Regions from separate parts of the Oceanospirillum sp. genome, predicted to be linked through region 2. Evidence: predicted binding sites of a transcription regulator. Region 2 holds the regulator's gene; the other holds the start of a gene.

Region 1 (15,766 bases), on a different contig from region 2:
CCGGTAATGCGGCTAAAAGCCTCGTTTACAGAAACAATACAATTCTGAGCATCCGTGACCACAATTGCTTCAGCAGTACTTTCAAAAACCGAAGCTGCTAATTTAATACGCTGATTACTGAGATAAGCTGCAGTTATATCCTCACCAAAGCCAGCAAGATTCTTAACCCGCCCCTGATCGTCATAAGTCGCAAAGGACAAACTTCGTACCCACTTTACGCTGCCATCTGGAAACTGAATGCGAAACTCGACCTGCAAAGGCTGACGGGACACAGTACTCAACTGATCAACCAAAGCCTTGTCCTCGACAACCACGTTGGAGAACAAAGGCTCTTGCCCGGTCAAAGCATCCTGTGGCGACAAACCTGTAACCTGACGATATCCGGGACTTAAAAACTCAACCTGACCACTCTCCGGGTCAGACAACCAGAAAAAACCGGGCACATTCTCGGCAAAAAGACGAAACTTCTCTTCACTTTCCACAAGCGCGGACTGAACTTCGAGCATCGAGGTAATATCAACCATATCCACAACGAAACAATCTTCGTTTTGGAAACGAATCAACTGAAGCCCAATAAGAAAAGTACTGATTTCGCCACTATCAACCCGGCGAAGCCTTAAGGAAAAGTTACTGAGATGCTTATCTTTCTCAACCCGCTCCAGAACCTCTTCCCTGTCTTCGGGCGAAGGATAGAGCTCAACAATAGAACGTCCAATCAGCTCCTCAGGCTCAATACCCAGCATACGTTTAGAAGAAGGATTACAGAAAAGAACCTTACCATCATCGGCTCGGGTGATCATGATCAGGCTTTGCGCAGCATCGGTAATCGCCGAGAGCTGTGCTTCCCGCTGCTTCAGCTCGCGCTCAATCTTACGACTGGAAGTTACATCCTGAAATGTACCGAACACCCGAACAGGTCTGCGATCAGTGCTAAGCTCGACAAAACCTTCCGAGTGAATCCAGCGTAGGTCAAAGTCAGCCCGCATCAGACGAAAATCAGCCTGATATCGCCCTCCCCGCTTCATCGCTTCATCAATTGATTGCTCAACAGTCTGACGATCATCGTCATGCACATACTGCATGTAACCATTTTTTGTAAGTGAGGGGTCGCCCTTTTCAAGTCCAAACAGACGATAAGCCTCATCAGACCAAAAAATATCACCCTTACTGATATTCCAGGACCAGTTACCGATTCGACCCACCCTTTGCGCCTGATCCAGCATCAGCTGTTGGTTTTCAATAAGACTGACAGACTTCAGCTCTTTAAGGCGCAGCCAGAGGATCAGAAAAATAATGCCAATAAGCACTCCGGCAGCTAACTCAATCCAGAGCCGGGAGGACTTCTCAACAAATGAATCTTCCCTGATACCGGCAACAATCTGCCATTGAGCACCGGGTAAAGAAAAGCTGTAAGTGATATCAGAAACACTGAACAGAGAGGGAGAACCAAAAAAAACAGAGGCCGGTTTTCCATTGCGAATCGTACGTACCGCAATATCGATATCCCTGGAAACCTGCCCCAACCCAGACGTTTCATACAACGGATTCAGCGCGATCGGGAAAAACAACAGGGCCGTCCTGTGCTGACGCCCACTGCCCTGCAAGGGCAACCACACATGCAGGAAATCAACTCCATTGGGCTCAGTCACCGGTCCTGAGACAAAAATCTTTCCGGTTTCGACCGCTTGGCGGGCAAGCTCAAAGTCCTGGGAGTCAACTTCAATAAAACTATCCAGCAGATCCAAGTTGATCGCATCAGGATATCGGTGAGTATATTGAAAGGAACTGGATATACGGTAAACCGTATTAACCATGTCATTGTTACTCAGAAAGAGGTTAGCTGTTTCCGCAAAATCCGCCTGGGAAATATCGGGCTTGATAGAAAGGTAGGCAGCAAGCCCCTGCAAACTGGCCAGGTTAGAGCGAATCACACTTTCGATGCTCGCCCCCGCCTCAGAAATACGGGCGCGAGTCTCTAAAACCCGTTTCTGACGCAATTGCTCTAAATAGGTTGACTCGACGTAGAAGGCACTGCCGATAACGGCAAAAGCGGCAAGAGCGGCAAAAAACCAGTTGAGCAAATAGGCACGACTGTTCACAAGGGAAGCCTTATTTATCTACGCGAGACGAGCAGTCTCGTTCTCAGGAGGAGCAAAATGCTAACAAAATCAAAAAGTAAGTGATACTTTCTTTGTTAAGAAACTCATTATGTCAGAACGAATTTTGATCCCTGTTAACATTATTTAGCAATTCCTGAACCAACTTTGACGGTGTGCTGCCTTTAACATGCTGATAGATTCTCGTCAGCTGCTGCTCGGTAAGCCCCTGCACCGTCTGAGCGGCGGAATACTCAGACGGCATCGTGATCAGTAAATCAACCTTAGACAAGAGGTCAGCATCGGCCAGATAGCCTAATAATTCATGGATAGGAAGATCATCCGCTTCAGAGTCACAAATCAATAACTGATACTGCCCCTGAAGGGCTGACTCAAGAAACCCAATACCGGTATCTGTAAATTCAAGATCACACCCCGCCAAAAGCTGCTCCAATTCAGGGCAACATATATCCATCTTGTCTCCCGAACACAAAACCAGTACCCGTAAATGGTCGGCACCAGTACCCGCCCCCTCTCTAGACTCAGACATGTTTTCAGAAACCGTCGGAAGGCAGAGCGTAAAGCAACTGCCCTCTCCTTTAATACTTTCGACACTCAACCGTCCTTTCATCAACTCTGCAAGCTGCCGGGTAATCACCAAACCCATTCCGGTGCCTTCAATATCACTATTCTCTGCATGAAGTCGGTTAAAAGACTCAAAAAGATGGGACAACTCATTTTCATTCATTCCAATCCCGGTATCACGAACATCAATACAGACTGCCGATTCACCTGACCGATAAACCTTAATGAAAACCTGACCTCCGGAGCGGTTGTACTTAATCGCATTCGATAAGAGATTCAATAAAATTTGCCGTAACCGCCCTGCATCGGCAAACACCGATAACCCTGACAGGCTTTGAGGGTCCATTGAAATAGCGATATCTCTTTGTGCTGCCAGTTGCTGGGTTACAGAACAGCATGCTTCGATCAGCGGATCCAGGGAAAGGACCTCAGACTGAAGGTCTATCCGCCCCGCCTCAATACGCTCAAGATCCAGAACCTCATTAATAAGATTCATAAGATGATTGCCAGCGACCTGTATCTCATCCAAAAAACCGCTCTGCTCTTCATTGACAACAGAATCAGAAAGCAAACCCGTGAAGCCGAGAATAGCATTCATCGGCGTTCTCAACTCATGGCTAACCCGAGACAAGAACTCGGTTTTCGCCCGACTGGCTTTCTCCGCAGAATCCTTGGCTCGCAATAATTGCTGCTGGGTTGCCGCAATTCGGGTATCACTATCAATAGCTGCAATCAGGTTTGCGCAGGTGGTAAACATCGGCTGCAAAAAACGGACTAACTCATGATCATAACCATTCGGGCGATTCGCCAGACCGATCATGCCGACCATCTGCTCACCTTTCATCAGAGGCACACCCATAAAGGCGTTCATATCAGGGTGGCCAGGAGGCAGCCCGCCTGCCCGTGTATCCGCTGACGGATCATTACAGATCAAGAGTTCACCGGTTTTAAGCGAATAACCAAAGAGGGTATCAAGGTTGTGGAACTCCATTCCCTCATCCCGCACTCGCTGAAAAAGGGCTTTTGTCTCTTCGTTCCAGGCAATATCCGTAATACTGTAGGTTTTCAGATAGGGGGAGCCATCAGCATTCCGAAGCACCTGGCCGATAAAACCGTATTCACTGTCAGTAAGGCTAAGTACCTCATCAAGCAGTGTTGAAAATATCTGGCGACGATCATCGCCAGCAAAATAACGCAACTGAGAGGTATAAATAGACGCAAGAAGTTTGTGATGGCGCTTAAGGCTTTTCTGCGTCTCAAGGCGCTCGGTAACATCCGTATACACTCCGAGCATTCCCAGCGTTTGATGATCCTGATCCAGAATTGGCAGGCGGCTAATCTCGATATAGCGCATCTTGCCATTATTCATGTAATAACGACCACTTCCGCTGACCGTTGGCAATCCCGTCTCAACGACAGTTCTATCGAGATTCTCAACCAGAGCCGCCTGATCCCGATTGACATAGATATCCCGCTCACTTTTACCAATAATCGCCTCTTCAGGGAGGTCAACATCTTCGCAATATTTACGATTCACACCGGCTATTTTGAGATCAGCCCCCTTCCAGTAAACTCCAATAGGAATAGTATCCAAAACTAACCTAAGCATGTTACGGGTTGCCAATAGCGTCTTCTCACTTGCTTTACGCTCTGTAACCCGCTGAATATGACCGATAATTCGAGTGACAACATCCTGATTCTGGAGAGGGTTACCCTGTATCAGTAACCACTCAACCTGACGATCATCATTTTCAATTCTGCACTCAATCGAAAATGACTCCTGGGTACTTATAGAGGTATGTATCGCACGATTAAGCTCGGAACGGTCATCTGCCTGCAATCGGCTAAAGAAGATACCCAGCCCGACAGGGCCGCGATCGGGATCAAGCCCATTGAGCCGAAGCGCCATTTCCGTAGCCATGACCTGGTCAGTACGTATCTCCCACTCCCAGGTACCTATAAAGGCAAAAGACTGGCTCATTTCCAGTCGCTTCTGAGCGTTGAGAAGAGACTTTTCTGACGCTTTCTGCTCACTGATATCACGGACAATCACAGTAAAAAAAGCGGCTTGACTGGTTTGGGTCTGGGAGATAGAGACGGCAACAGGAATAGCTCTACGATCAGCCCGAATCCCGGTTGCTTCAATCTCCTGCCCGCTGGCACTGGCCAGATAGTCCGCGGTGAGTCGTTCGCGTCCATCCAACCAGATGGAATCCTCCAGCAAGTGTCCCACCAGCCTATCCTGCTGACAGCCAAAAATACGGGTTGTCGCAGGATTACCACTGAGTATGACACCCTGACTGTCTACCGTAAAAATGGCATCCCAGGCGGTGTCGATAATCGCCCGGTGCTTCGCTTCGCGATCAGCAATTTCAAGCGTATTATGCTCATGCACCGCTTGCAGCTCTTCCGCAAGAATCTTCCGCGCCTGCTCCTCTTCGCGGCTTCTCGCTGCAGACCAGTAAGAAAGAATAAAGAAGAAGCTGAGACTGATCAGCACCACCAGCCCAAGAAAGCTGAGAAAAGTCCATTGCATTTTCCGCAGTAGCTTCAATCCTTCTTCAGCAGACTGCTCCAGAGCCAACCCCATCTGAAGCTGAGTTTCCCAGATCCAGGCACCAATTTTTCTTTTCCCATCTCGCCCCTGAAAAGGTTCCCGAACATAAATCCCAAAGTTTTGGCTGCCTACCTTTCCAGCTAAAGGCGTTTTTTTAGGCTCGGCTGGCCGCCGGTCAGCTAGCTTACCGAGCAAAGTGCCTCCGGAAAGCTCAACAGCTGGCAGAAAATCGTCCAGATCTCCCCGGCCTGGAGTCAACACGATACCGTCCCGATTAAAGGCATAAGCTTCACCCGTTTCAGAGAACGAAGACTTATGGAAAACCTGATTGAAACTCACTGTCGGATCAACTTCAAAAACCAATAATGCGACAGGTTTACTGGCGGCATCTTTCACCGCTGCAGCCACATAGATGGCCGAATGATCCTCCCCCATAAACCTTGCGGGATGAGTAATAACAGCCAAGCCGCCCCAAGCCTGTTTCAGGAGATAAGGAAATGCCGTCAGAGGCGTCGTTAAACCCATATAATCTGAACGATCAGTCGCAAGAATATTGTTTCCGGGTCCAACCAGATAGAAATGCCGAATCTCAGGGTCAGAAATAACAGGGCGTAAATAATCGACCAAAGAAAAACCACTGAGCTTTATAAGAGACTCGTTTTTACCTTCAGTGATGATGCGGGCATCACGAATCAGTTTCGGCTGACGCGCCCAGGAATAAACATAACTTCTTTTCGAACGCCCCCAGGCCGAGAGACTTTGATGCAGAGTACCAATCTGACTTTTCAGGTTTTGCTCTACCCGCTCATAGTAAAGAGACTGCAAATGGCTGTAGCTGCTATAGGCAGCCACTGAGAGCAGAGCAAAGACAAGCAGTAATGCATAAAATTTTGTCCATGGAATATTGAAAGAGAACTTTGGCAAAATTAAATCCTTGTCAGAGCAGCCCGAACAGTCTTAAAAATCGATGCAGTGTCCGAATGAGTCTATTAGGTACGAGTAAAATAAGTATGAGTTTTAGCCTAGCCGCAAAAGGCCAAGAAGTCATTGAAATATAACTTATATTCGGCACTCATCAGAGTTAAAAATCCCCCATTAAGAAACATGAAATGTCATTCACATGTCATAGGACTGTTACATTTAAACTTTAGCTTAATGATCTATATCAAATCCTGACCGCGCATCAGAGATTAAATATCAACAACTATATGGATCTGAGAGATGAGTAACTTTGAACAACAGGATGACCTGAATCACCCGGTAACCACAACACCAGAGTTCACCCGAATTATAGAAGAAGGCCTCAGTCGACGTCAGTTTATGGGCGGAGCTGCACTTCTCGGGCTCAGCACTCTGGCAGCAGGCTGCACCCCCATGGGTATTGGTTCCGGAACCGGCCATTCTTCGTCGATAGGCCCGGATATTGGCTTCAAAGCTATTCCCGCCTCAACTACCGATACCATTACCGTACCTGAAGGTTATCGATGGGAGCGTCTGATTTCCTGGGGCGACCCTCTGTTCTCCGATGCAGCAGAGTTTGCCGATGGCGGCAGGAACAGTGCCTATGATCAGGAACGCCAATTTGGAGATAACAACGATGGCATGAGCTTCTTCCCCTTGTCGGAAGACAGAGCCATCATGGCAATCAATAACGAATATACCAATTACGAATACCTGTTTTCTCACCAGGGTAAACAGATGTCCCGAAACGACGTCCAAAAGGCACAGGCCGCCCACGGGGTATCGATTATTGAAGTTCGAAAAATCAACGGCAGCTGGAAAGTGGTTAAAGACAGCCGATTCAACCGCCGCATCCATGCGAATACCCCAATGGAACTCACCGGCCCTGCTGCTGGCAGCAAGTTACTCAGAACATCTGCCGATGCTTCCGGAACAAAAGCACTGGGTACGTTTAACAACTGTGCCAACGGTCAGACCCCGTGGGGAACCTACCTGACCTGTGAAGAAAACTTCAACGGCTACTTTGGCAGTGACTCTCCGATTAACCTGGGAGCCGATGCAAAACGCTACGGTATTGGAGCAAAAGACGCGGGCTATCAATGGCACAAGCATGACAGCCGCTTTGATTTGTCTCAAAACCCTCAGGAACCGCATCGTTTCGGATGGGTTGTCGAAATCGACCCTCAGAACCCGGACAGCAAGCCCAAAAAACGCACCGCTCTGGGTCGGTTCAAGCACGAAAATGCGGCACTGACCATTAATAAAGATGGTCATGTCGTCGTCTATCTGGGTGACGACCAACGAGGTGAGCATCTTTATAAGTTTGTCTCTAAAAACCGATATAATCCGGATAATCAGGCTACCAACCGTGACCTGCTGGAAGAAGGCACTCTGTACGTAGCCCGATTTGAAGCAGAACCAGGCAAGGTTGCTGGCCGCGGACAGTGGATTGAGCTGACGTTTGGCAAAAATGGGCTAACGCCTGAAAATGGCTTTGCAGATCAGGCAGAAGTGCTTGTCTTCGCCCGTCGTGCCGCAACTCAGGTCGGTGCAACCACAATGGATCGCCCTGAATGGGTTGCGGTTCACCCATCAGGCCAGCAGGTATTCTGCACACTGACCAACAACAAAAACCGTGGCAAAGAAGGTCAACCGGTTGGTGGGCCTAACCCCCGAGCCAAAAACCATTACGGTCAGATTGTTCGCTGGCAGCCGGAAAACAACGATCATACGTCATCAGAGTTCAACTGGGACCTGTTCGTGATGGCTGGCAACCCAGAGGTTCACGGAGATTCAGCTTACGGTGGCTCCGCGAATATCAACAAAGACAACATGTTCAACAGCCCTGATGGACTGGGATTTGATGCCGATGGACGCCTGTGGATTCAAACCGATGGCAAATATTCCAATCAGGGAGACTTTGCCGGCATGGGTAACAATCAGATGCTCTGCGCAGATCCCGCAAGCGGTGAGATTCGTCGTTTCCTCACAGGCCCCGTGGCCTGTGAAATCACCGGTCTCACTTTTGCTCCGGACTATCGGACACTCTTTATTGGCGTTCAGCACCCGGGAGAAGACCTGCAACCGTCTCACTTCCCCGGTGGCGGTAAGAGCACTCCGCGCTCATCTGTGATTATGATCCAGCGGGAAGATGGCGGCATCATAGGCACATAAGTCAAAAGTTTAGTCAATTCAATACCTCTCAAGGGCAGCTTTAAGCTGCCCTTTTTAGTATTCTTCCTCTATATTTGTCAGTAATGGTGCCGTGCAGCGGCCCCAAAAAGCAGTTAGAATAAAAAAAATACACCTAATTATAATTATGAACGTAATCAATAAATTACGGTCAAACATCCCCCAAGCTGGCAAGTAACTATACGATCAATAAGACCGTTATCGATTGAACAACAAGATGGACAAAACAGGAGCTACCCTTGTTGAATGACCTGATCTGGATACCACTGTTACCCTTATTGGGCACCCTGGTACCCCTCTTTGCATCAAGGTTAAGCCGCAGTGCGTGTGCTTTCCTTACTGCAGGCCTTCCCGCCCTTGCTTTAGTTTTGGTTTTACAACTCGCACCGCAGGTGTTTGAAGGTGAAACCATTCGCCAGAGCCTTGAGTGGATACCTCTGATGGGGCTGGAACTTGCTTTCCGGCTGGATGGTTTAGCACTGCTATTTACCCTGCTGATTTTGGGAATAGGCTTGCTGGTTGTGCTTTACGCACGCTACTACCTGTCTGAAAACGATTCGATGGGTAAATTCTACGCCTATCTAATCCTCTTTATGTTCGCCATGCTCGGCGTGGTGATGTCCGATAACCTGATCCAACTGTGGATGTTCTGGGAATTAACCAGTATCAGCTCTTTCCTGCTGATCAGTTTCTGGGGACATAAGAGTGAAGCCCGCAAAGGTGCTCGTATGGCACTGACGATTACCGGTGCAGGGGGCCTGGCTCTGCTAGCAGGCGTACTTCTGATCGGTAATGTGGTAGGCAGTTACAGCCTGCATGATGTGCTGGCCAGCGGAGACCTGATTCGCGAACACACAACTTACCCTGTCATTCTGGTACTGGTACTTCTGGGAGCGTTCACCAAATCTGCTCAGTTTCCGTTCCACTTCTGGCTACCTCATGCGATGGCAGCCCCGACGCCAGTCAGTGCCTACCTGCACTCCGCCACTATGGTAAAAGCCGGTATCTTTTTGATGGCTCGTATGTATCCGGTTCTTTCCGGCACCGAGCTATGGTTCCTGATCGTTAGCATGACCGGCTTGGCTACCCTGCTTCTGGGTGCTTATGTCGCTCTGTTTAAACATGACCTCAAAGGCCTGCTTGCCTACTCAACCGTTAGTCATTTGGGTCTGATCACGCTTCTACTGGGTATGGGCACCGAGCTTGCCGCCGTTGCAGCCTTGTTCCACATCATCAATCATGCCACCTTCAAAGCCTCATTATTTATGGCTGCGGGTATCATCGATCACGAATCCGGCTCACGGGATATGCGTCAGCTGAATGGATTGTGGAAGTACATGCCTTACACCGCGACACTGGCAATGGTTGCAGCAGCCTCAATGGCAGGCGTGCCATTACTGAATGGCTTTCTATCGAAAGAGATGTTTTTTGCAGAAACCCTGCATCAGGACTCTCTGGGCTCCCTCTCCTGGATGGTGCCGGTCTTTGCGACCCTGGGTGGCGTTTTCTCTGTGGCCTACTCTCTGCGCTTTATCCATGATGTTTTCTTCAATGGTGAGCCGATCAATCTGCCTAAAACGCCTCATGAACCACCACGCTATATGCGGGTTCCGGTAGAGATTCTGGTAGCCCTCTGTCTTCTGGTGGGTGTGCTGCCTACATTTGTCATCGGCGACCTGCTCTATGCGGCGTCTGCGGCAACCCTTCAGGGCGCTGTTCCGGAATACAGTCTGGCGATCTGGCACGGACTTAACTTCCCTCTGCTGATGAGCTTTATCGCGCTGGTTGGTGGTGTTGCGGTTTATATCAACCGTAAGGAGCTATTCCAGTTTCAGGCTCAGTTCCCAGAGAACGATCCGAAGCTGGTCTTTGAAGCCATTATTCAGCTGATACACAAACAGATTTCACGGGTAATGGAGCTGGCCGAAAACGGCTCGTTGCAGCGCTACAGCTATATGATGCTGAGTCTGGCGATGGTGATGATGGCAGGCCCGCTGCTTGACCTGAATACCACGGCAGGTCACAGACCTCAGATTCCGGTGGATGCGATCTCCATCACAGGTGCTGTACTGCTGGCGATTGGCGCATTGGCCACTGTGATCTGGAACCGCCAGCGTATGGTCGCCCTTGTGGCACTGTCCGTTGTGGGTCTGATCGTATCGCTGATGTTTGCAAAATTCTCGGCACCGGATCTGGCACTGACTCAGCTGGCGGTTGAAGTTGTTACCGTTATCCTGCTGATGCTGGCCCTGTTCTTCCTGCCTCAGACCACACCGAAAGAGTCATCTCCGAAGCGCGTGGCGCGGGATCTGGGTATTGCCGCGATTATCGGCGGTATTATCGGCACTATCAGCTATGCACTGATGACCCGCCCGCTGGAGAGCATCTCCACCTTCTTCCTGGAAAACAGCAAGACCGGAGGCGGTGGTACCAACGTGGTCAATGTCATTCTCGTCGACTTCCGGGGCTTTGATACACTCGGTGAGATCACCGTACTGGGTATTGCAGCACTGGGCATTTTCAAGCTGATCGCCCGTATGCGGCTCTATATGCCCGCCAGTGATGGCGATGGCCGCCCATGGTCGAAAGACAGCCATCCGCTGATGCTTTCTGTAGTGTCCCAGAGTCTCCTGCCTCTGGCGTTACTGGTGTCCGCTTATATCTTCCTGCGCGGCCATAACATGCCTGGTGGCGGCTTTATCGCTGGTCTGATCACCTCGGTAGCCATTATTCAGCAGTACATCGCCCACGGTGTGGACTGGATTAAAGCCCGTATGAAGCTCGACTATCAGCTGATGATCGGTAGCGGTATCACTATTGCAGCCCTGACAGGTCTGGGGAGCTGGTTCTTCGGCCGCCCATTCCTGACATCATGGTTCGATCACTTCCATCTGCCTCTGGTGGGCGAATTTGAGCTGGCTAGCGCCATGCTGTTCGACCTAGGGGTATACCTGACTGTTGTAGGGGCAACCATGCTGATCCTGGCCAATCTTGGTAAATTGACGACCAGTGAACGTCCTGTTCTGAAGGAGCACGATTAATAATGGAAGGACTATACGCTTTCTGCGTAGGCCTGCTGACGGCCTGCGGTATTTTCTTAGCCCTTCGCGGACGAACGTTCCCCGTGGTTGTGGGCCTGACCTTACTCTCTTACGCAGTTAACCTGTTCCTGTTTGCCAGCGGCCGCCTGAAGCTGAATGCCGCGGCGGTATTGGGACAGTCAGAGCAATATAGTGACCCCCTGCCTCAGGCGCTGGTTCTGACTGCGATCGTAATCGGTTTTGCAATGACAGCTTTTGTTGTGATTTTGGCCATGCGTGCCCGAGCTGACCTAGGTAACGATCATGTGGATGGCCGCCTGCCGGAAACACCTAAGCCACGTCTCGCTCGACGCGCGGGAGGGCAATAATGCAACATCTGGCTATTCTTCCGATTTTGATTCCACTTTTTACCGGGGCCTTACTTCTGCTGCCCCCTTTCAGAGATATTTTGAGCCGTCAGCGTGGACTGGCTATTGTCTCGGTGATCGCACAAATTATCTTTGCGGCAATGTTGCTGGTTACTGCTGCTACCGAAGGCACCCAGATGTATGTATTAGGGGACTGGCAACCACCGTTTGGTATCGTACTGGTTGCTGATCGCCTATCAACTCTATTGGTCTTGCTCACCACTCTTCTCTGCTCCGGGGCCTTGCTTTACGCCTGTGCCGGTCAGGATAAGAGCGGCCAGTACTTTCACCCACTGTTTATGTTTCAGGTGATGGGTATTAACGGTGCATTTCTGACCGGGGATATTTTTAACCTGTTCGTATTCTTCGAAGTACTGCTGATCGCTTCATACGCCTTGCTGGTTCATGGCGGTGGAAAACAGAAGACTCAGGCGGCGGTTCACTACGTGATCTTAAACCTGATCGGCTCCAGCCTTTTCCTGTTCGGCTTAGGTATTCTGTACGGGACACTGGGTACGCTGAATATCGCAGATATGGCCATTCAGGTTCGCCATCTGGGCGAAGCAGAAGCGATTCTGGCAAAAGCCGGTGGCCTCTTACTGTTATTGGTCTTCGGCCTGAAAGCCGCCCTTTTACCTCTGCATTTCTGGCTGCCTCGTACCTACTCTTCGGCATCAGCACCTGTCGCCGCACTCTTTGCCATCATGACCAAGGTCGGCATCTACAGTATCTTCCGCGTACATACGCTGGTTTTTGGTGAAGAAGCAAACCTGCTTGCGGATATAGCCCTGCCGTGGATCTGGCCAATGGCAATGGGGACTCTCGCAATAGGTACGTTGGGTGTTTTTGCCAGTCCGACATTGCGCGTGATGACGGCTAATCTGGTGGTGATCTCTGCAGGTACTCTGCTGGTAGCCGCTGCTCTGCAATCCGAGCGGGCAACCTCTGCAGCGCTCTATTACATGCTGCACAGTACTCTGGTAACCGGCGCGCTCTTCCTGATTGCCGACCTGATCTCCCGTCAACGGGGTAAAGCCGAGGATCGCTTTGTGAAATCGCGTTCCATGGCTCAACCACGATTGCTGGGCTTCGCATTTGTGATCGCAGCACTGGCGATCATCGGCCTGCCACCCTTGTCTGGTTTTGTCGGTAAGGTCCTGATCATGCGTGCAGCGGAATCTACCGCTGAAATTATCTGGATCTGGCCGCTGATTCTGGTCAGCAGTCTGATGGCACTGATAGCAATTTCCCGCGCAGGTACAACCCTGTTCTGGCGCGTGACCACCGCGGCACAATCCAGTGAGGAGAAAGCTCATCCATTTGAAATTGCAGGTATCGCGATACTGCTGGCAGCCTCTCCTTTGCTGGTTATTTTTGGTGGATTTGTCACTGAATTCACGACTGAAGCGGCACATCAGCTTCACGACCTGACGCAATCCGTTAACGCACTGCTACCTGAAAGCACGACTCATACAGGAGGCGATCACTAATGTTTGCGTTAAAAGAGTCCCGTTTTCTTCCTATGCCGTTCCATAGCCTCCTGTTGTTTGCGGTCTGGCTGCTACTGAACAATACACTGGCCTTTGGGCATATTCTGCTTGCTCTCTTTTTCGGCTGGTCGATCCCTAAGCTAGTCTCCATACTCAAACATGGGCATCCAACGATCAAAAAACCCTGGCTGACCGTGCGCTACTTCTTTCTGGTGATGAAAGATATCATCACTGCAAATATCGAAGTCGCTGTCATGGTTTTGGGTCCATTAAAGAAACTCCAACCGGGCTTTGTAGCAATCCCTTTGGATATCACATCGGATCTGGGCGTCACCCTGCTGGCAAGCACCATCTCTCTGACTCCGGGAACGGTAAGTGCTGAAATCTCTGAAGATCGCAAGTGGCTTTATGTGCATGCGCTGCATATGGACAATCCACAAGAACTGATCGATCAGGCGAAGACGCGTTACGAGGCACCGCTGAAGGAGATTCTGGGATGTTAGATTGGGCTATTAATTTTACAGCCGCGATGATTTGTATCGCCCTGATCCTCAATCTTTGGCGGATGGTTCAGGGACCGAGTATTCAGGATCGCATTCTGGCACTGGATACCATGTGTATTAACAGCATTGCGCTGATCATCCTGTACGGCATCAACATGGGGACCGGGCTCTATTTTGAAGCAGCCCTGCTGATTGCCATGATGGGCTTTGTCAGCACTTCCGCGCTCTGCAAATACCTGCTGCGTGGCGACCTGATTGAATAAAAATACAAAGACTTTCTAACAGAACATAAGCAGGAGGACTCTCTCCTGCACTGATAAACATCAAGGTGAATTATGGAAACCTGGCTGGAGGGCTTAATCGCCCTTGTCCTAGTATTTGGCGGTACTTTCCTGCTGATCGGCTCGATCGGTCTGGTACGACTGCCTGATATCTATACCCGTCTGCATGGCCCAACGAAAGCAACAACTCTGGGTATTGCCGGCCTTTTGCTGGCATCCTCAGTCGTATCCAGTGTTAACCAGGGCTCAATTTCGGTTCATGAATGGCTGATCACGCTTTTCCTCCTGATCACCGCACCGGTATCCGCTAATATGATCGCAAAAACCGCAATGCACCATGATCTGCCTGCGTGGAAGCGTACTCAGGGTCAGGAACTGATCGAACCAGCCAGCCGACAGGCCCCACCGGACGATCACAATGAAGAGCGGGATACCAAACTTCCCTGATTCTTAGTCAAACCCGGGCAGCTCAACCGTTCAGGCACGGCATAAAATCATTGAAAAAAGCCCAAGTAACCCCGTAGGCCTCGCGTTTACGGGGTTATTTTTTTGTCTGTTTTAAACACGACCGTAGACCTGATGGGGCGATTAAGGCACAATAAATTCATACACACGTTTGAAACAATGTTTTGTTTGATGCTCTTTGCGGTGAGATAGAGTCGGTATTCCAATACAGGCTGAAACCAGTTGCCGTTTCTCACAAAATATAACTGAAACAGCTATGCCAGATTTACAGCCAATTAAATGAGCAGACCTTGCCCTAAGGCTGACAATAAGCATCGAAGAAACAACCTCAAGGACCGATGTTGTGCTGACTGATACAGGTGAAAAAATACTATGCAAAATAATGTTGTGATCAGCGGTGCTGGTCTGTGGAATCCGGAAAACGTTATTACGAATGAAGAGCTGGTAGAAAGCTATAACGCTTATGCCGCGCTGTACAATGAGCAACATGCCGCAGAAATTGAAGCGGGCGAACTGGCTGCCAAACCTTTCTCCAGTGCGGAATTTATCGAAAAAGCCTCCGGTATTAAGTCCCGCTACACTTTCGTTAAAGAAGGGATTTTAGATCCTGAGCGTATGCGTCCGGTACTGGAAGAGCGTTCTGATGAAGAGTTATCTCATCAGGCAGAAATGGCCGTCAACGCCGCTAAAATTGCTCTGAATGAAGCGAACAAAACGCCTGATCAGATCGATGCGGTTATCGTCTCCTGCGCGTACACACAACGCTCCTACCCGGCTATTGCGATTGAGGTTCAGCACGCACTGGGTATTGAAGGCTTTGGCTTTGACATGCTGGTCGCCTGCTCTGCAGCAACGTTTGCTCTGCATCGCGCCTATGAGATGGTTGCCGCAGGTACGGCAAAAGCGGTGCTGGTGATCAATCCAGAGCTGACCTCGCCTCAGGTGAACTATATGGATCGTGACAGCCACTTTATCTTTGGTGATGTGGCAACTGCGACCATTATCGAACAGGAAAGCAGCTGCGATTCTGAGCACGCCTACCGTATTCTGGGTGTTAAGGCACAGACCAGCTACTCCAATAATATCCGCTCAAACTTCGGTTATCTGTCAAGGGTTACCGATGTCGATCCTTACGCAGCGGATAAGCTCTTCCACCAGAACGGCCGCAAAGTGTTTAAAGAAGTGTGC
Region 2 (15,766 bases):
AACTGTGGGAATTCCTGAGCGATGAGCCTCGCGAAGCGAACACGGAAGGCGGTATCTTCCCGGCGATCTTCGGCACCGTCATGATGGTGATCCTGATGTCGATTCTGGTAACGCCATTTGGTGTGGTCGCGGCAGTCTATCTGCGTGAGTACGCCAAGCAGGGCTTTATTACCCGGATGATCCGTATCGCGGTAAACAACCTGGCTGGTGTTCCTTCCATCGTATACGGCGTGTTTGGTCTGGGCTTCTTCGTTTACTTCCTGGGTGGCCATGTGGATGAGATGTTCTTCCCGGAAGCGCTGCCGGCACCAACTTTTGGTACACCGGGTCTGATGTGGGCTTCCCTGACGCTTGCACTCTTGACTGTACCGGTTGTGATTGTAGCTACTGAAGAAGGTCTGGCCCGAATCCCACGCTCGGTACGGGAAGGTTCTCTGGCGCTGGGTGCAACCAAAGCAGAAACCCTGTGGCGTGTGGTACTGCCGATGGCAAGCCCTGCCATGATGACTGGTGTGATTCTGGCCGTTGCCCGTGCCGCAGGTGAGGTAGCCCCGCTGATGCTGGTAGGTGTTGTGAAACTGGCACCGAGTCTGCCGCTGGATGGTAACTATCCGTTTATCCATCTGGATCAGAAATTTATGCACCTGGGCTTCCATATCTACGATGTGGGCTTCCAGAGTCCGAACGTTGAAGCAGCCCGCCCATTGGTTTATGCCACTGCACTGCTGCTGGTGATTGTGATTGCTCTGCTTAACCTGAGTGCTATCGCTATCCGTAACCATCTGCGTGAGAAGTACAAGTCTCTGGAGATGTAACTCCGCTTGGCCTCGGATTGAATCTGTGCCGCTGGATTAAGCCGGCGGCACTTAATAAACCGATTAGCCACTGGCAGAAACGCAGTTAGACTGAATAACGAATTAAAGAGAGTGTTCCTATGGAAGCTCAGACTGAAAAGACAACTACCGCAGTGCCGGTAAATGCTGAAACGGCAAACACAGTAACAGGTTCTGATATGACTGAAACTCAAAACGTGACCGGCACTCAGGATCAAACAGCCGCACACGAAACCAAAAGCCATAGTATCGATATTAGCTCTATGAACCGTGGTGACGGTGCTGCACTTTCTCTGGAACAGGAAACGACCTGTCTGGAAGTGCGCAATATGGATCTGTACTACGGTCAGAAGCAGGCGCTGTTTGACGTCAATATGACGATTCCTAAGCAGCGTGTAACCGCGTTCATTGGTCCGTCAGGTTGTGGTAAATCCACACTGCTGCGTAGCCTTAACCGCATGAACGATCTGGTTGATGGCTGCCGTATCACCGGTGAAATCAACATGGAAGGTCAGAACATCTACCAGAAAAACGTCGATGTGGCTGAGCTGCGTCGCCGTGTCGGTATGGTGTTCCAGAAGCCAAACCCTTTCCCAAAATCCATCTACGAAAACGTGGCTTATGGTCTGCGTATTCAGGGCATCAACAAAAAGCGTGTGCTGGATGAAACCGTAGAATGGGCGCTGAAATCTGCAGCCCTGTGGGATGAGGTTAAAGATCGTCTGCATGAGAGCGCATTGGGCATGTCCGGTGGTCAGCAGCAGCGTCTGGTGATCGCCCGTACCATCGCGGTAAAACCTGAGGTGTTGCTGCTGGATGAACCGGCATCGGCACTGGATCCTATCTCCACGCTGAAGATCGAAGAGCTGATCTATGAGCTGAAAGATAAGTTCACCATTGCTATCGTAACCCACAACATGCAGCAGGCGGCGCGTGTTTCTGACTACACCGCCTTTATGTATATGGGTAATCTGATTGAGTTTGGTAACACTGATATGCTGTTTACCAACCCGAAAGAGAAGAAAACCGAAGACTACATCACTGGTCGTTACGGTTAACAGATAACCCGGGCGAAGCTGTTTCAGCTTCGCTTTCCGGTTTCTGGCCGGTTATTTGACCATCGATTTTGTAACGTCTCACTGGTTTTTAACTCACCCTTGCCCCTCTCCAGACTAGGCCAAGGGTTAAAACGCATATAAAGGTATTGCCATGGAAATCACAACTGAAACCCATAGCCATCACATTTCCCAGCAGTTCAACAACGAGCTGGAAGACCTGAAAACCCACCTGCTGGCCATGGGTGGCCTGGTAGAGAAACAGGTTCAGGACGCCATCTACGCACTGACCGAAGGCGACAGTGCTGTTGCGGAAGAGGTTCGTGCCAACGACCGTAATATCAACGAGATGCAGATCAGCATCGATGAAGAGTGCACCCGCATTCTGGCTCGTCGTCAGCCTGCCGCCAGTGACCTTCGTCTGGTGATGGCGGTAACCCGCGCGACTTCAGATCTGGAGCGCATCGGTGATGAGGCTTCTAAAATTGCCCGTCATGCGATTCAGTTGGCAGAAGAAGGTGAGCCGCCACGGGGTTATATCGAAACCCGTCATATCGGTAATCATGTTCGCAATATGGTGAAAGATGCTCTGACCTCTTTTGCCCGTTTCGATACTGATCTGGCGCTTTCGGTCGCTCAGGAAGATAAAGCGGTGGATCTGGAATACCGCTCAGCAATGCGTGCATTGGTGACTTTTATGATGGAAGACCCGCGCTCTATCAGCCGTGTGCTGAATGTGATCTGGGTATTGCGTGCATTAGAACGTATTGGTGATCATGCTGATAATATCGCTGAGTATGTGATCTATCTGGTGAAGGGGATGGATGTTCGTCACTCATCGCCTGAAACCATTGAGCAGCGCCTGAGCAACGAGTAGCTTATCGGCATAACAGATACTGTCTGTTCAGTACCTCATCGAAATTCTTGTATAACGGGTTTCTTTGATGGCAAAAAAGGAGCTTCGGCTCCTTTTCTGTATCTGGGCGTTTCTTTTTGCTCTGGCTAAAAACTGTCAATTTCCACTTCCTGATTGATTAAAAAGTGTCATTTACCCCCCTGTTTTGTCAAAACAACATCGGCTGGAACTTTATTACCACTTGCAGGTAGAGTTAATATCCCTGCGGGAGCTTTGTGCGTAAATCGGGCTGCTTCCGATTGAATGATTAATGCTTAAACTGAGGTTTTATGACACATATCTTTTCAGGCCCCGCTGCCATTGCTGCAGGTTTTCGGCTGATCACTACACCGGGTATGAAGCGTTTTGTTCTGGTGCCTCTGTTAAGTAACATTGTGATTTTATCGGCTTTTATCTGGTTTGTTCTGGGGCTACTGGGTGGCTGGGTAGACAGTCTGGTCGCTACTCTTCCGGACTGGCTGAGTTTTATGAGCTGGTTGCTGTGGCCTTTGGCGCTGGTTGCGATTCTGGGGTTTGTTGTCTATGGCTTTAACGCCACCACAGCTCTGATTGCTGCTCCCTTTAATGGCCTCTTAGCGGAGAAAGTAGAGCTCAAATTGCGGAATGGCCAGGTTAGCTTTCCTGCTGAGACCTTCTCTGAAATGGCGATACGTTCGTTGCAGCGAGAGCTGCAGAAACAGTGGTTTTTCCTCAAGCGGGTTCTCTTGCTTGTGATTATCAGTTTTATACCCGTTGTTAATCTGATAAGCCCAGTTTTGTGGTTCCTGTTTTCAGTTTGGATGCTGTCTGTTCAGTATATGGACTATCCGATGGATAACCATAAAATTGACTTTCATGCGATGCAGCGGCGTCTGAAGCAGAATTGGTGGCACTCGCTCAGTTTTGGAATGGTGTGCTATCTGCTGATGTTTGTCCCCTTCATCAACCTGATCTTTATGCCGGCAGCGGTTGCTGGTGCAACCTGGCTTTGGGTCCGGCAGGTGTCCATCTATCCTGATGAAGCACTTGCGCTACCGACTGGCATGAAGGATATCTGAGAGAATTATGAAAACCGCCCGAATACTTGTTGTTGATGACGCCAAATTTACCCGTGACCTGATGGTTAAAGCGGTAAAGGCAGAATATCCCCAGTTTGAAGTAGAAACCGCTCAGGATGGCCGTAAGGCCCAAAAAATACTGGAAGTCGGTCGCTTCGATCTGGTGCTATGTGATTGGGAGATGCCGGAGATGTCCGGTATCGAGTTGTTAAGCTGGTTACGTGAACATGATGACAGCCGCAACAAAAATGCGCCTTTTATCATGGTGACCTCCCTTGGGGATAAAGAATACGTTGTGGAGGCTGCTCAGCATGGTGTAACAGACTATGTGACTAAGCCGTTCAACAATGACCAGCTGATCAATAAGGTAACCAAACATCTGGTTAAGTCCGGAATCATCTCCCGTGAAGAGCTTGCTGAGATCATGAATCGCCGCAACCGGGTTATGGGCGGTGGAAGCATGGCTGATGTACTGACCAGTAAGCAAGGTATGCAGCACGCACCCTCTTCTTCATCGGGTCCCCGTCGTGTCAGGGGCAAGGCGATGCTGATGTTCGGGGAGAATAAACTTCCGGTGGTGATTCGTGAGCTGAACACTCAGGAAGTCGTCGTTATGGCTAAAAGAGGGCAGGCTATTCCTGAACTGTTTGAAGAGCTGTCCGTCGGTTTTATCGCCGGTCAGGGTGAGCAGCAGATGCGCCTGACCACTAAAGGCAGCGTGATCATGCTGCAGGCCCAGGAAAAACGAACCAACGCAGAAGCGGTCTACGTTGGTGTGCGTTTTATCGATATGGACCCGAAGTCAGGGCAGTTACTGTCGAAAATCATCGCCCGACTGAGCAGCTAGGTCTGAGAGTTCAGGACTGCGGGCCGGCGCATCAAGTTGCTGTCTGGCTCCCTCCCCTGGCCAGACCAGCCTGAGGTCGGGGAAAATACAGGTAAAGCGTGTGCCTTTACCGACTTCACTCTTAATATCCAGTTTGGCGTTATGCCTCAGTAGAACATGCTTCACAATCGCCAGTCCGAGGCCCGTGCCCCCGGTTTCAGCAGAACGTCCTTTATCGACCCGGTAGAAACGCTCCGTCAGACGTGGCAAGTGGCGGGCGTCGATACCTTCACCGTTATCTTCAACAATCAGAACGGCCCCTGTGCTTTGCGGAAGTTCCTGCCAGGTCATACTGATCGTTGATCCGGGCGGTGTGTATTTCACGGCATTAAACACCAGATTCGAAATAGCGCTACGTAGTTCGTTTTCAGAACCAACAACCTGAGCCTGAGTGTGCAGGTCGATCCGGATAACGTGCTCTTTATCGCCGCTGAGTAACTCGGCATCCTGGCGGATGCTCTCCAGCATAACGCCAATTTCAATATGTTGTTGCTGACCTTCGATATCGGTGGTTTCCAGTCGGGAAAGTAGCAGAAGGTCATTGATAATATTCTGCATGCGCCGGGACTGTTGCTGCATCTGGTTGGTCGCGCGTCCCCAGCGTGGTGGTAACTGATCACTGTAATCGGCAAAGGTTTCCAGATAGCCGTTGATCACCGTCAGAGGGGTTCTCAGCTCGTGAGATACATTGGCAACGAAGTCTTTGCGCATCTGTTCCAGGCGATAAAGGCGGGTGATATTACGCACCAGCATCAGTCGCTCATTGCGGCCGAAAATGGTGATCTGGTACTCCAGCATCAGGTTATCATCCATGGGTGAAGTCAGTACCAGAGGGTCCTGATAATCCTGCTTGTCGTAATAACTGATAAAGCGTGGATCCCGCAGTAAGTTGGTTAAGGCCTGACCTTTATCTGAGGGCGAGCGAAAACCGAGCAGACCCTCGGCGGCACGGTTCCACCATTCCAGACAGCCGTGCTGGTCAATCATGACAACGGCATCACGCAGCGCACCACTGGAGCGTTGTACTTTGTTGATAATTTCTGTCAGACGCTGTTGTTGTTGCTGGTAGCGACGCTGATGGCGATACATCTTGTCGAAGAGGTATCCCCAGATGCCCCAGCTTTCCGGTGGCTCTTCATTGGCATTGTGTTCCAGCCAGTAGTCGAGGCGTTGTAAAAAGCGCAGTGCGAAAACAATGTAGATTCCCATCACGGATGTCAGCGCCCAGGCGATAGAGCCTGAAAGCCAGCCAATGACCGCTGCAAACAAGGCGATGTAAACGATCCGTGTGAGTTCAGCTTGCCAGATTGGAGTCACAAGCGATTACCTTACTTCTTGCCCGTGGAAGCTGAACCATTGGGAAAACGGCCTGATCCGCAGTGACAGATCAGGCCGTTTCAGTGTTCAGCAGTTGATTGCTCTGGTATCAGACCTTAACGGAAAAACGATAACCTGTCCCGCGTACCGTCTGAATCAGTTGTTCATGTTTATCCCCCAGTGCTTTACGCAGGCGACGGATATGAACATCGACGGTCCGTTCTTCAACATACACGTTACCGCCCCATACCTGATCCAACAGCTGGTTACGGGTGTACGCCCGTTCCTGGTGAGTCATAAAGAACTGCAGCAGACGGAACTCTGTCGGGCCGATCTCCAGTGGTTCGCCATCGGAGGTGACGCGGTGGCTGGCCGGATCCAGAATCAGGCCATCCACATTAACCGGGTCTTCAATACCTTTAGGCGTAGTCCGGCGCAGAACAGCTTTTAAGCGGGCAACCAGTTCCCGTGGAGAAAAGGGCTTGGTGATGTAATCATCTGCCCCGGCTTCCAGCCCCTGAACTTTGTTATCTTCTTCACCTTTGGCGGTTAGCATGATTACCGGTGTTTCCGCGGTGACCGGGTCGCGTTTCAGGCGGCGGGCCAGTTCGACACCACTGGTTCCGGGCATCATCCAGTCCAGAAGAATAAGGTCCGGGCGTTTGTCGATTACCATCGCATGGGCCTGCTGAGCATTTTCTGCTTCCAGACAGGTGTAGTCTGCCATCTCAAGGGCAACCGCGATCATTTCCCTGATCGGGGCTTCGTCATCTACAATCAGGACGGTTTTTCCTGTCATTTCCGTGTTCCCGTCTAAGTCGGTTATGTCATCAGTAATACCGTTATTACAGCGAGTAAATATGACAATAAGATGACATGATGACGTTTGTGTGAACTTCTTGCGGATACCGGCAGCTGAACTCTGATTCGTCAGATGCGGGTTACTTCAGAGCATAGTCCAGAATAATGCCCAGCAAAATAAGCATCCCAACCCAGTGATTGTTCAGAAAGGCTTTAAAACAAGCTTCTCTTTTGCGGTGGAACGTCAGTTTTGCCTGATAGACAAACAGCGCAATAGCAGCGGTAAGCCCGGTATAAAACCAAGGCCCCAACCCTTTTTCGGCGGCAACAATCAGCAGCGCGATAACGGCCAGCAGCTGCAGTAACGCAATAATGTGCCGGTCCAGTTCGCCGAACAGAATGGCGGTGGATTTGACTCCGATTTTGACATCATCGTTACGATCGACCATGGCATATTGAGTGTCGTAAGCGACGGTCCAGAGCATTTTGGCGGTGAACAGTAGCCAGGCTTCAACCGGAACGCTATTGGTCTGCGCGGCATAGGCCATGGGAATGGCCCAGGAGAACGCGGCCCCCAGTACAACCTGTGGCAGATGGGTATAGCGTTTCATAAAGGGATACATAAAAGCGAGCATGATCCCGCCTAAAGACAGTAGAATCGTCAGCGGGTTGGTCATCAGAACTAACCCGAATGAGATCAGTCCCAGCACAATAAAGAGTGCTATCGCCTCTTTCGCAGTGACGTCGCCTGTAGCCAACGGTCGTGCTTTGGTGCGTTCCACATGACCATCGATTTTTCGATCGGCAAAGTCGTTAATGACGCAGCCTGCAGCCCGCATGCTGTAAACACCCAGAACAAAAATCACCAGAACGTCCCAATCCGGTACGCCTTCTGCCGCGATCCAGAGCGCCCACAGGGTTGGCCAGAGCAGCAGATAGGTACCGATGGGGCGGTCGATCCGCATCAGTTTGATGTAATGGGGAAACTGCTGCTGAATAAAGGCAATGGATGACATCAGAAGATTCCTCAGCTTGTGCTTGGGCAATATCAGTAAATTACGGGGCAATCAGCGAGTCAGGTGCAGATAATCGCGGAACGGCTCCAGAAACAGTTCAGTAACCAACAGTGGTGCCTGACCAATTGCAAAGGTTGAGCGTCTGCCCCAGATAAAAGGCGCACAGAAATCAGGATGGCTCCGGGTGATCTCCTGAGAGGTGCGTCGGGTGTGGGCATTCTTGAACAGTACGCTACCCAAAGAGCGGTTGCCGAGCAACATCAGGTGACGATTACCCTGATTCAGCGTCGACAGCGGAATAACCGTACGGGCGAATACCCAGGGCTGGTTAACGCCATGGAGTATCACTTGCCGCACCAGTGCATGCTCCTGAGGCCCTATGCCCAGTACTTTGCATTCATTCAGTGCAGGCTTTAACAGACGCTGCTGTAAAAGCTGAACACGGAATTGCTGGTCGCTGATCTGAGTCAGGCGTTTTGTCAGTGAAGTGCTGTCTGTGAGCCAGTCAAGCCACGCCATATCCGGTTGCGCTTTTCCCGGTGTATGGGGACGCGTCCAGTTGAGTTGTTCCCATTCCGGGCGGGATGCTGCCCGCAGAGATGTCAGTTGCTGTGGATCCAACACATGCCTCTTTATTCCATCTTTTGAAGGTGTGGAATTCTATCACAGACCGGGAAAAAACCTTTGCATCCCGCATGGCAGGCTGATTAAATGTTTGCGGTCTTATACGGATTAAACAGCAATAATAAAGAGGATAACGCATGCGTAAGCCTGAACTGGCAGCAGCCATCGCGGAAAAAGCGGAGCTGTCTAAAGATAAAGCGAATGAAGTTCTGAATGCGATGTTGGATGAGATCACTGGTGCGGTAGCCAAAGGTGATTCTGTATCTCTGATCGGTTTCGGTACTTTCTCTGTACGAGAGCGTAGTGCTCGTAAGGGTAAAAACCCTCAGACTGGTGAGCCGATGGATATTCCGGCAAGCAAGACGGTTGGCTTCAAAGTTGGTAAGAAACTGAAAGATGCTGTTGACTGCTAAGCCATAGAGTTAATAAAAAAACCCGCAATGCATAACACTGCGGGTTTTTTTATATCTGATGTGAGGTTGATTGCCCTGCCCCCCTGAAAAGCAGAGTCTTGCAGGTTCAATCGCTTCGTCCTATTTGCTGGCTTTTTCCAGCATTTCCGCCAGAGTATTGAGCTCTTCGTTGAAGCTGCTGATATCGGCAACGGCTTCTTCGATTTTGGATCTTTCCAGATGCAAACGGCTCAATACGGTTTCCGGTAACTTGCCAAGCCGGACCTCTCCATCACTTTGTACCAACTGGTTTACAATATAGAGCAGGTTCGCATACTCATGATGCAGGCCTTCGTAAGAGGCGTTGTGCAGGTGACGGATTGCACTGCAAACCTCATCCGGAATCCCCCAGGTCTGAAACAGGAAGCTGCCAATCTGCTCTCTTGTAATACCGAACAGAAAGCGTTCGATATACATTGCAGGTACGTGAGGATTGGCTTCCTGATAGCGGCAGTAAAGCGAGAAATACGGTGGAAACACCTCTGCAATAATCAGATAACCAAAGTTATTCACCAGCCCGGACAGGTAACTCAGACCGACAAAAGGCCGGTGTGCTGCGGGTATCTGTTTTACTAATCGCTCCATCAGCATCGCTTTCATTACGGCTTCGCGCCAGTAGTTGCGGTAGCCGAAAACACCATCGCTGGGCATTTTGATATTCTTACCCATCGACAAACCCAGCGAGAGGTTCATGGTCAGGTCAAAACCCAGTACCCGAATCACGGCATCTTCAATAGAGCGAATTTGTCCGGGCAGGCCGTAATAGGGCGAGTTTGCCCAACTGATCACCTGTGATGCCAGGCTTGGATCAGACTCCACAATAGATGCCAGTTCTTCTGCTCCGGCGTTCTCATCAGCCCGTAACATAATGATGTTATGGGCACTTAGCGGCAGGGGTGGAATTTCGATGCTTTCCGCCAGGCGAGTACGAATGCGGCGGGATGTGATGGTTTCTACGGCCGCCTTAATTTCCATCTCATCCTGATCAACAGCGGTCAAATTCGGACGAATTGATACCAGAGGGATCGCAAACTGCTCAATACGTGAACAGTTACTGAAGGCTTCGATCAGCGCTTTATACTCATCGCTGGAAAACTCCAGCAGCCAAGCCGGGTCACCGGATTCGGTAAAGACGGTCTCGTTATCGAAGCAGCGGGCATCCACAACCAGATCGTAGTCGATTGCTTCAGGTATCGCCGGGACGGATTGTATTTTCTTGCGTTTCAGAAGGGCGTGTTTGGCATCCGGAGAGATGGCACGATAGTTCTGATAGAGCTTCATATCCAGCAGGCAGTGTGCCGGAAAAGCAAACAGATGGCGAACACCATCAGGATCTTCCAGAACCGAGGATCGAACCAGCTGCTTGGCTGTGGCCCGGTTACGTGGAACCAGTCGGCTTTTGATGAGCTGAGGAAAGTCTTCCGATGAAACGGACTGAGACATACTCTCCTTAAGGGACTGAACTAATCCTTGAAGGGACATGGTGAACTCCAACTAAAAACTCCTGTAATTATACCTACTATGCCTTACAGCACGATATATGAACATGATTTAAAACATGTATTTTCAATGGGTTAATCAATAATTCAGGATTAAACCTGAGCGTATTGCTCTGCCCCTCCCAGCCAACGTTCAACCAAGGGACTCAGGTTCTCAGGGTAGTGCTGAATCAGCTGATTTGCTGCATTATTGACTTCATTGAGCAGGTACTGGTCCCGAACCAGATCGGCAATTTTCATCTGAGCCAAGCCTGTTTGCCGGGTTCCGAGTACTTCCCCTGGCCCCCGTAGCTCAAGATCTTTTTCAGCAATCTTAAAGCCGTCCTGTGTTTCCCGCATCACAGCAACACGGGCTTTACCATTTTTTGATAAAGGCGTGTGATAAAGCAGAACACAATAGCTTTGCTGATCTCCACGACCCACACGACCCCGCAGCTGGTGCAATTGGGACAGGCCCAGACGTTCCGGGTTCTCAATCACCATTAACGTGGCATTGGGTACATCAACGCCGACTTCAATAACGGTTGTGGCGACCAGAAGTTGCAGTTCATTCGCTTTAAACCGGGCCATAATATCGGCTTTTTCCTGGGCCTTCATACGTCCGTGAACCAGGCCGACATTGAGTCCCTGAAGACGTGTTTGCAGGTCCTCAAAAGTGGATTCAGCCGCCTGACATTGCAGCGCTTCAGAATCTTCAATCAAAGTGCAGACCCAGTAAGCCTGTTTACCCTGATAGCAGGCTGCAGCGATACGCTGAATAATCTCATCCCGACGGGTATCGGCCAGAGCAACCGTCTCAATCGGTGTTCGCCCGGGTGGTAGCTCATCGATAACCGACGTATCCAGGTCTGCATAAGCACTCATCGCCAGTGTTCGGGGGATCGGTGTGGCGGTCATAATCAGCTGGTGGGGATATAAATCGCCCTGTTGTCCTTTTTCACGCAGGCTAAGCCTTTGATGTACCCCGAACCTGTGTTGTTCATCGACGATAATAAGTCCGAGTTTTTCAAAAATGACACTCTCCTGAAACAGTGCATGGGTGCCCACAACCATAGGGGCTCCTCCTGCGATCTGCTCCAGCTGAGTCTGACGGGCTTTGCCTTTTAATTTGCCTGCCATCCAGGCGACATTAATGCCCAATGGTGCAAACCATTGAGTGAAGTTATTAAAGTGTTGTTCAGCAAGGATCTCAGTGGGTGCCATTACCGCAACCTGAAAACCAGCCTCAATGGCCTGAAGCGCAGCCATCGCAGCCACCAGTGTTTTTCCGGCGCCGACATCACCCTGAACAAGCCGTAGCATGGGGCTGCCCTGCTGGATATCCTGCCGTATCTCTTCTATTACCCGGTTTTGAGCCCCAGTGAGAGGAAACGGGAGCTGATTCAGCAGTTGCTGACTGAGCATTCCCGTGCTGTGGAACACCGGGGCTGTGTGGTGCTTGTGTTGCTGCCGCAGCTTTAGCAGGCTGAGTTGTTGGGCGATCAGTTCTTCCAGGATCAGCCGATGCTGACTGGGGTGTTTGTAGTCCTTCAGATCATAAACCGGTGCATCCGGTGGCGGTTCATGCAACAGCAGTAGGGATTCTTTGAGCGATGGCAGATTAGGAAACAAGCTTTGGGGGAGCCAATCAATGACCTCAGCCTGCTTCAGCTCCTGGAGGGCAAGATGAATCAGCTGGCGCAGTCGGTTCTGGGTCAGTCCCTCCGTCAGGGGGTAAATAGGCGTCAGATGATCATCCATCTCAAGGGGCTGATCCTGCGCCACCAGCCGATATTCCGGATGGTACAGCTCAAGACCACTGGCGCCCGGTCGGGCTTCGCCATAACAACGAACCAGGGCCCCCTTCTGAAACTGATTTTTCTGTGCCATATTGAAATGAAAGAAACGTAACGTGATGCTGCCTGTGCCGTCGGAAAGGCGCACCACTAATGCTCTGCGACGACCTTTCGTGACATCTGCCAGAGCAACCTGCCCGACAATGACAACCTCGTCTCCACGACGAACGGACCCCATGGGAGTGACCCGTGTCCGGTCCTGATACCGTAAAGGGAGATGGAACAGCAGATCTTCGACAGAATGAATCCTCAGTTTGGCCAGTTTTTCTGCTAATGCGGCACCAACACCCTTCAGTACTGTGACCGGCTGTGAGAGCTGATCTGAGCCCAGTCCTGTTTTTTTAACAACAGGGTTGGCTACAGTTTTTATAGCGGTTGATGTGGTTGGCATATTCTGTCCATCTGCTGGGTGAGGCGATATTTATCCGGTAGTTACCTGGCACGCTTTGCTTGTATTATGGTCAGACCTATCAGGGAGACAGGTTAACGTTGGTTGCTATAACCTCAGAAAAAGATGGCAAAGGATGCGTGCTGGCCTATCTGTCAGACGCCGGTTTAATCAGATAATAGAGATTCCCGGGGAGAGAAGAAAGATGAGTGCTCAGGAGATTTTGATCGTAGGATGCGGTGATATTGGCAGTCGTACTGCCCGTCGACTGCTTACACAGAACCATCAGGTACACGGTGCCCGCCGAAATCCCGATAATCTGCCCGATGGTGTTCAACCCGTTAGATTGGATGTTGCCGAGCCTGAATCCTGGCAGGAATTGACGCTTAAACCTGACTACATTATCTATTCGGTAGCTGCCGGAGGCTTTTCTGAAGCGTTTTATCAAAGTGCTTACGAGGCAGGCGTTAAGCAGATGCTGCGCTGGCTTAAAAAAATCAAACACACGCCTAAGCATATTCTCTTTGTTTCCAGCACCAGTGTTTATGGCCAGACTGAAGGCGAAACGGTTGATGAGACGACCGTGCCGCAACCTTCCGGGTTTGCCGGCAGTATCATGTTGAAAGCGGAAGACGCCCTGCGTAAAAGCGGACTGAACCACAGCTGTGTGCGTTTCTCAGGAATTTATGGTCCGGGCCGGGATATGTTGATTCGCCAGGTACGTCAGGGCCGCATTGCGCCTGAAGTACCGGTGAAATACACCAACCGTATTCACAGTGAAGATTGTGCCGGTGTGCTGGCGCATCTGATTGCTATGACTGAATCCGGCAAAACTCCTGAGACGGTTTACCTGGCCACTGACAAAGGCTCTGTTCCTCTGTTTGATGTGATGAACTGGATGGCTGATGTTCTTCAGGTAACCCCTACTGAGGTCGTTGAATCGCCCACCCGTCGCCGCACCAGTAAAATCTGTGACAACCGCTTACTGCTGAGTACCGGCTATGAATTCACCTACCCGACCTATCGGGAAGGCTATCTTGAAGCGCTGAAGAAGGTTAAGCAGGAGATTGCTGAAGAAAAAGTGCAATAAAAACTCGGATGAACGGCTGTGGGCCGTTCAGGTGCTTCATTACCAAGAAATATTTTTTTATATCACAGTGTAAATTGTGACCCGCTGGTCGCCAATAAACGTATAAACTAGTCAATACCCTGCCATTGAATCCCCTGTCAATCTATAGGATGCGATAAATGCTGTTTCATAACCGGAAACTACAGTCCCGAATAGAAGTGCTTGAAGAGGAGCTGGAAGCTTTTCACGATATGAAACGTGACCTTCAGTCAGAAATGCTGAACTTTTCGCTGGATAAGCGCGGTACGTTTCTGAATGCCAATACCCTTTTTCTTGAGTCTTCAGGTTACCTGCTTAGCGAGCTGACAAGTAAGAGACTGATGGATATTGTGTCCGAAAAGTCTGCAAAAAAAGATTACTGCCAACTGATGATTGACGCTATTCATTCCGGTAAACACTGGCATGGTGCACTTCAGCTGATAACCAAAGACGGCACAGAAGCCTGGTACCGTGCGATTATTCAGCCTGTAAAAGACGTCAAAAAGCAGGTGATCGAGCATACGGTTTATGCGGTAGAGCTGACGCGAACCATCTCTCACTCCCGAGAGCAGGAGGATATGATAACTGCCCTTAATCGGTCCTCCGCGGTTATCGAGTTTAGTCTCGATGGTATTATCCTTGACGCTAACGATAATTTCCTCAAGGCGATGGATTACAGAAAAAGTCAGATTGTTGGCCAGCACCATAGAATATTCTGCAGCTCCGAAGAGAGCGGATCAGAAGAATATCAGGCTTTCTGGCGCAGGCTGGCATCCGGCACCTATGTTTCAGGCCGTTTTAAACGCTTTGATAGTCATGGCAATATCGTCTGGCTTGAGGCCAGTTACAATCCGATTCATGATGCAAGCGGTGAGCTTTACAAGGTGGCTAAATTCGCCACTGTCATCACCGAACAAATGAACCGCGAGCAGGCAATCTCTGAAACTTCTGAGATTGCTTATGAGATATCCAGGAAGACTGACGCAGATACCTCTGAGGGTATTCGGGTTTTGGAATCGACCATTGCAACGATGAATGAGTTGTATGCCCAGATGCAGGAGGCCAGTAAAGGTGTTTTTGAACTGGATGCCCAGTCGATTAAGGTATCGGATCTGGTTGAAAGCATTCGCGGCATCGCTGAACAGACTAATTTGTTAGCTCTTAATGCGGCGATTGAGGCTGCGCGGGCCGGAGAACAAGGCCGAGGCTTTGCTGTCGTGGCTGATGAAGTGCGTCAACTGGCATCGCGAACCAGCTCAACAACAGAGCAGATTATTACTGTTGTTTCAGAAAATAAGCAGCTGACCCAGGATGCGGTGAGCCTGATTGAGGAAAGTTTGAAGAAAATCAGCGAGGCGATGGAGCTTTCCAACCAGTCCGGCCGGGTGATGGGCGATATACAGTCAGGGGCGCGTCAGGTTGTCGAGGCTGTTGGCGAGTTTAAAAAGAATCTCTGACTCCGGACACCTGAAGGTAGCCATAACGGAAAGATCATCGTGGCGGCGACCCGCATCAAAGAGATTCCCCATCGATCGATGAGGATCTCTTTGGCTGTGCCGTGATGATTAAGAAAGAACAACAACACCTTCGATCTCAACCAGAGAGCCTTTAGGCAGTTCTTTGATACCCACTGCTGCGCGTGCCGGATAAGGCTGTTTGAAGAAACGACCCATGACTTCATTCACGGTCGCGAAATTAGACAGGTCGGTCAGATAGATATTCAGTTTCACCACGTCAGACAGCTGACCACCAGCGGCTTCAACCACCGCAGAGATATTTTTGAATACCTGCTCAGTCTGTTCAGCAAAATCATCTGAGATGATCTCCATGGTTTCCGGTACCAAAGGAATCTGGCCGGACAGATAAACGGTATCGCCTGCTTTTACCGCCTGTGAATAAGTTCCGATCGCTGCCGGGGCTTTATCTGTGTGGATAACACCTTTATTACTCATTGCATCTTCTCCGTTTTCTTATTGCTATTGGGCTTATTGTTTAGAGG

The links. Region 2 encodes PhoB, which activates phosphate uptake and scavenging genes when phosphate is short. Its sites were predicted from a motif close to TGTCATANNNNTGTCANA; they were not measured.
Region 1: a site for PhoB is predicted at 6,349-6,366, ahead of AC4GL5_RS16085 (PhoX family protein). Genes of this name have one in related genera too.

The regions. Positions count from the first base shown of each region.
Region 1 covers NZ_CEYNZH010000056.1:920-16,685, forward strand. The annotation lists partial or broken gene AC4GL5_RS16075 (bifunctional diguanylate cyclase/phosphodiesterase) at 1-2,099, opposite strand, end outside; gene AC4GL5_RS16080 (PAS domain S-box protein) at 2,212-6,162, opposite strand; gene AC4GL5_RS16085 (PhoX family protein) at 6,460-8,373, shown strand; gene AC4GL5_RS16090 (monovalent cation/H+ antiporter subunit A) at 8,634-11,432, shown strand; gene AC4GL5_RS16095 (Na+/H+ antiporter subunit C) at 11,435-11,800, shown strand; gene AC4GL5_RS16100 (monovalent cation/H+ antiporter subunit D) at 11,800-13,329, shown strand; gene AC4GL5_RS16105 (Na+/H+ antiporter subunit E) at 13,329-13,832, shown strand; gene AC4GL5_RS16110 (K+/H+ antiporter subunit F) at 13,826-14,095, shown strand; gene AC4GL5_RS16115 (Na+/H+ antiporter subunit G) at 14,168-14,560, shown strand; gene AC4GL5_RS16120 (beta-ketoacyl-ACP synthase III) at 14,951-15,766, shown strand, end outside.
Region 2 covers NZ_CEYNZH010000001.1:168,878-184,643, reverse strand. The annotation lists gene pstA (phosphate ABC transporter permease PstA) at 1-815, shown strand, start outside; gene pstB (phosphate ABC transporter ATP-binding protein PstB) at 1,013-1,891, shown strand; gene phoU (phosphate signaling complex protein PhoU) at 2,043-2,765, shown strand; gene cysZ (sulfate transporter CysZ) at 3,074-3,841, shown strand; gene AC4GL5_RS00825 (response regulator) at 3,849-4,688, shown strand; gene phoR (phosphate regulon sensor histidine kinase PhoR) at 4,653-6,044, opposite strand; gene phoB (phosphate regulon transcriptional regulator PhoB) at 6,154-6,843, opposite strand; gene ubiA (4-hydroxybenzoate octaprenyltransferase) at 6,986-7,861, opposite strand; gene AC4GL5_RS00805 (chorismate--pyruvate lyase family protein) at 7,913-8,482, opposite strand; gene AC4GL5_RS00800 (HU family DNA-binding protein) at 8,623-8,898, shown strand; gene AC4GL5_RS00795 (HDOD domain-containing protein) at 9,019-10,380, opposite strand; gene recG (ATP-dependent DNA helicase RecG) at 10,530-12,662, opposite strand; gene AC4GL5_RS00785 (SDR family oxidoreductase) at 12,865-13,749, shown strand; partial or broken gene AC4GL5_RS00780 (PAS domain-containing protein) at 13,908-14,690, shown strand; gene AC4GL5_RS00775 (methyl-accepting chemotaxis protein) at 14,685-15,224, shown strand; gene AC4GL5_RS00770 (RidA family protein) at 15,333-15,719, opposite strand.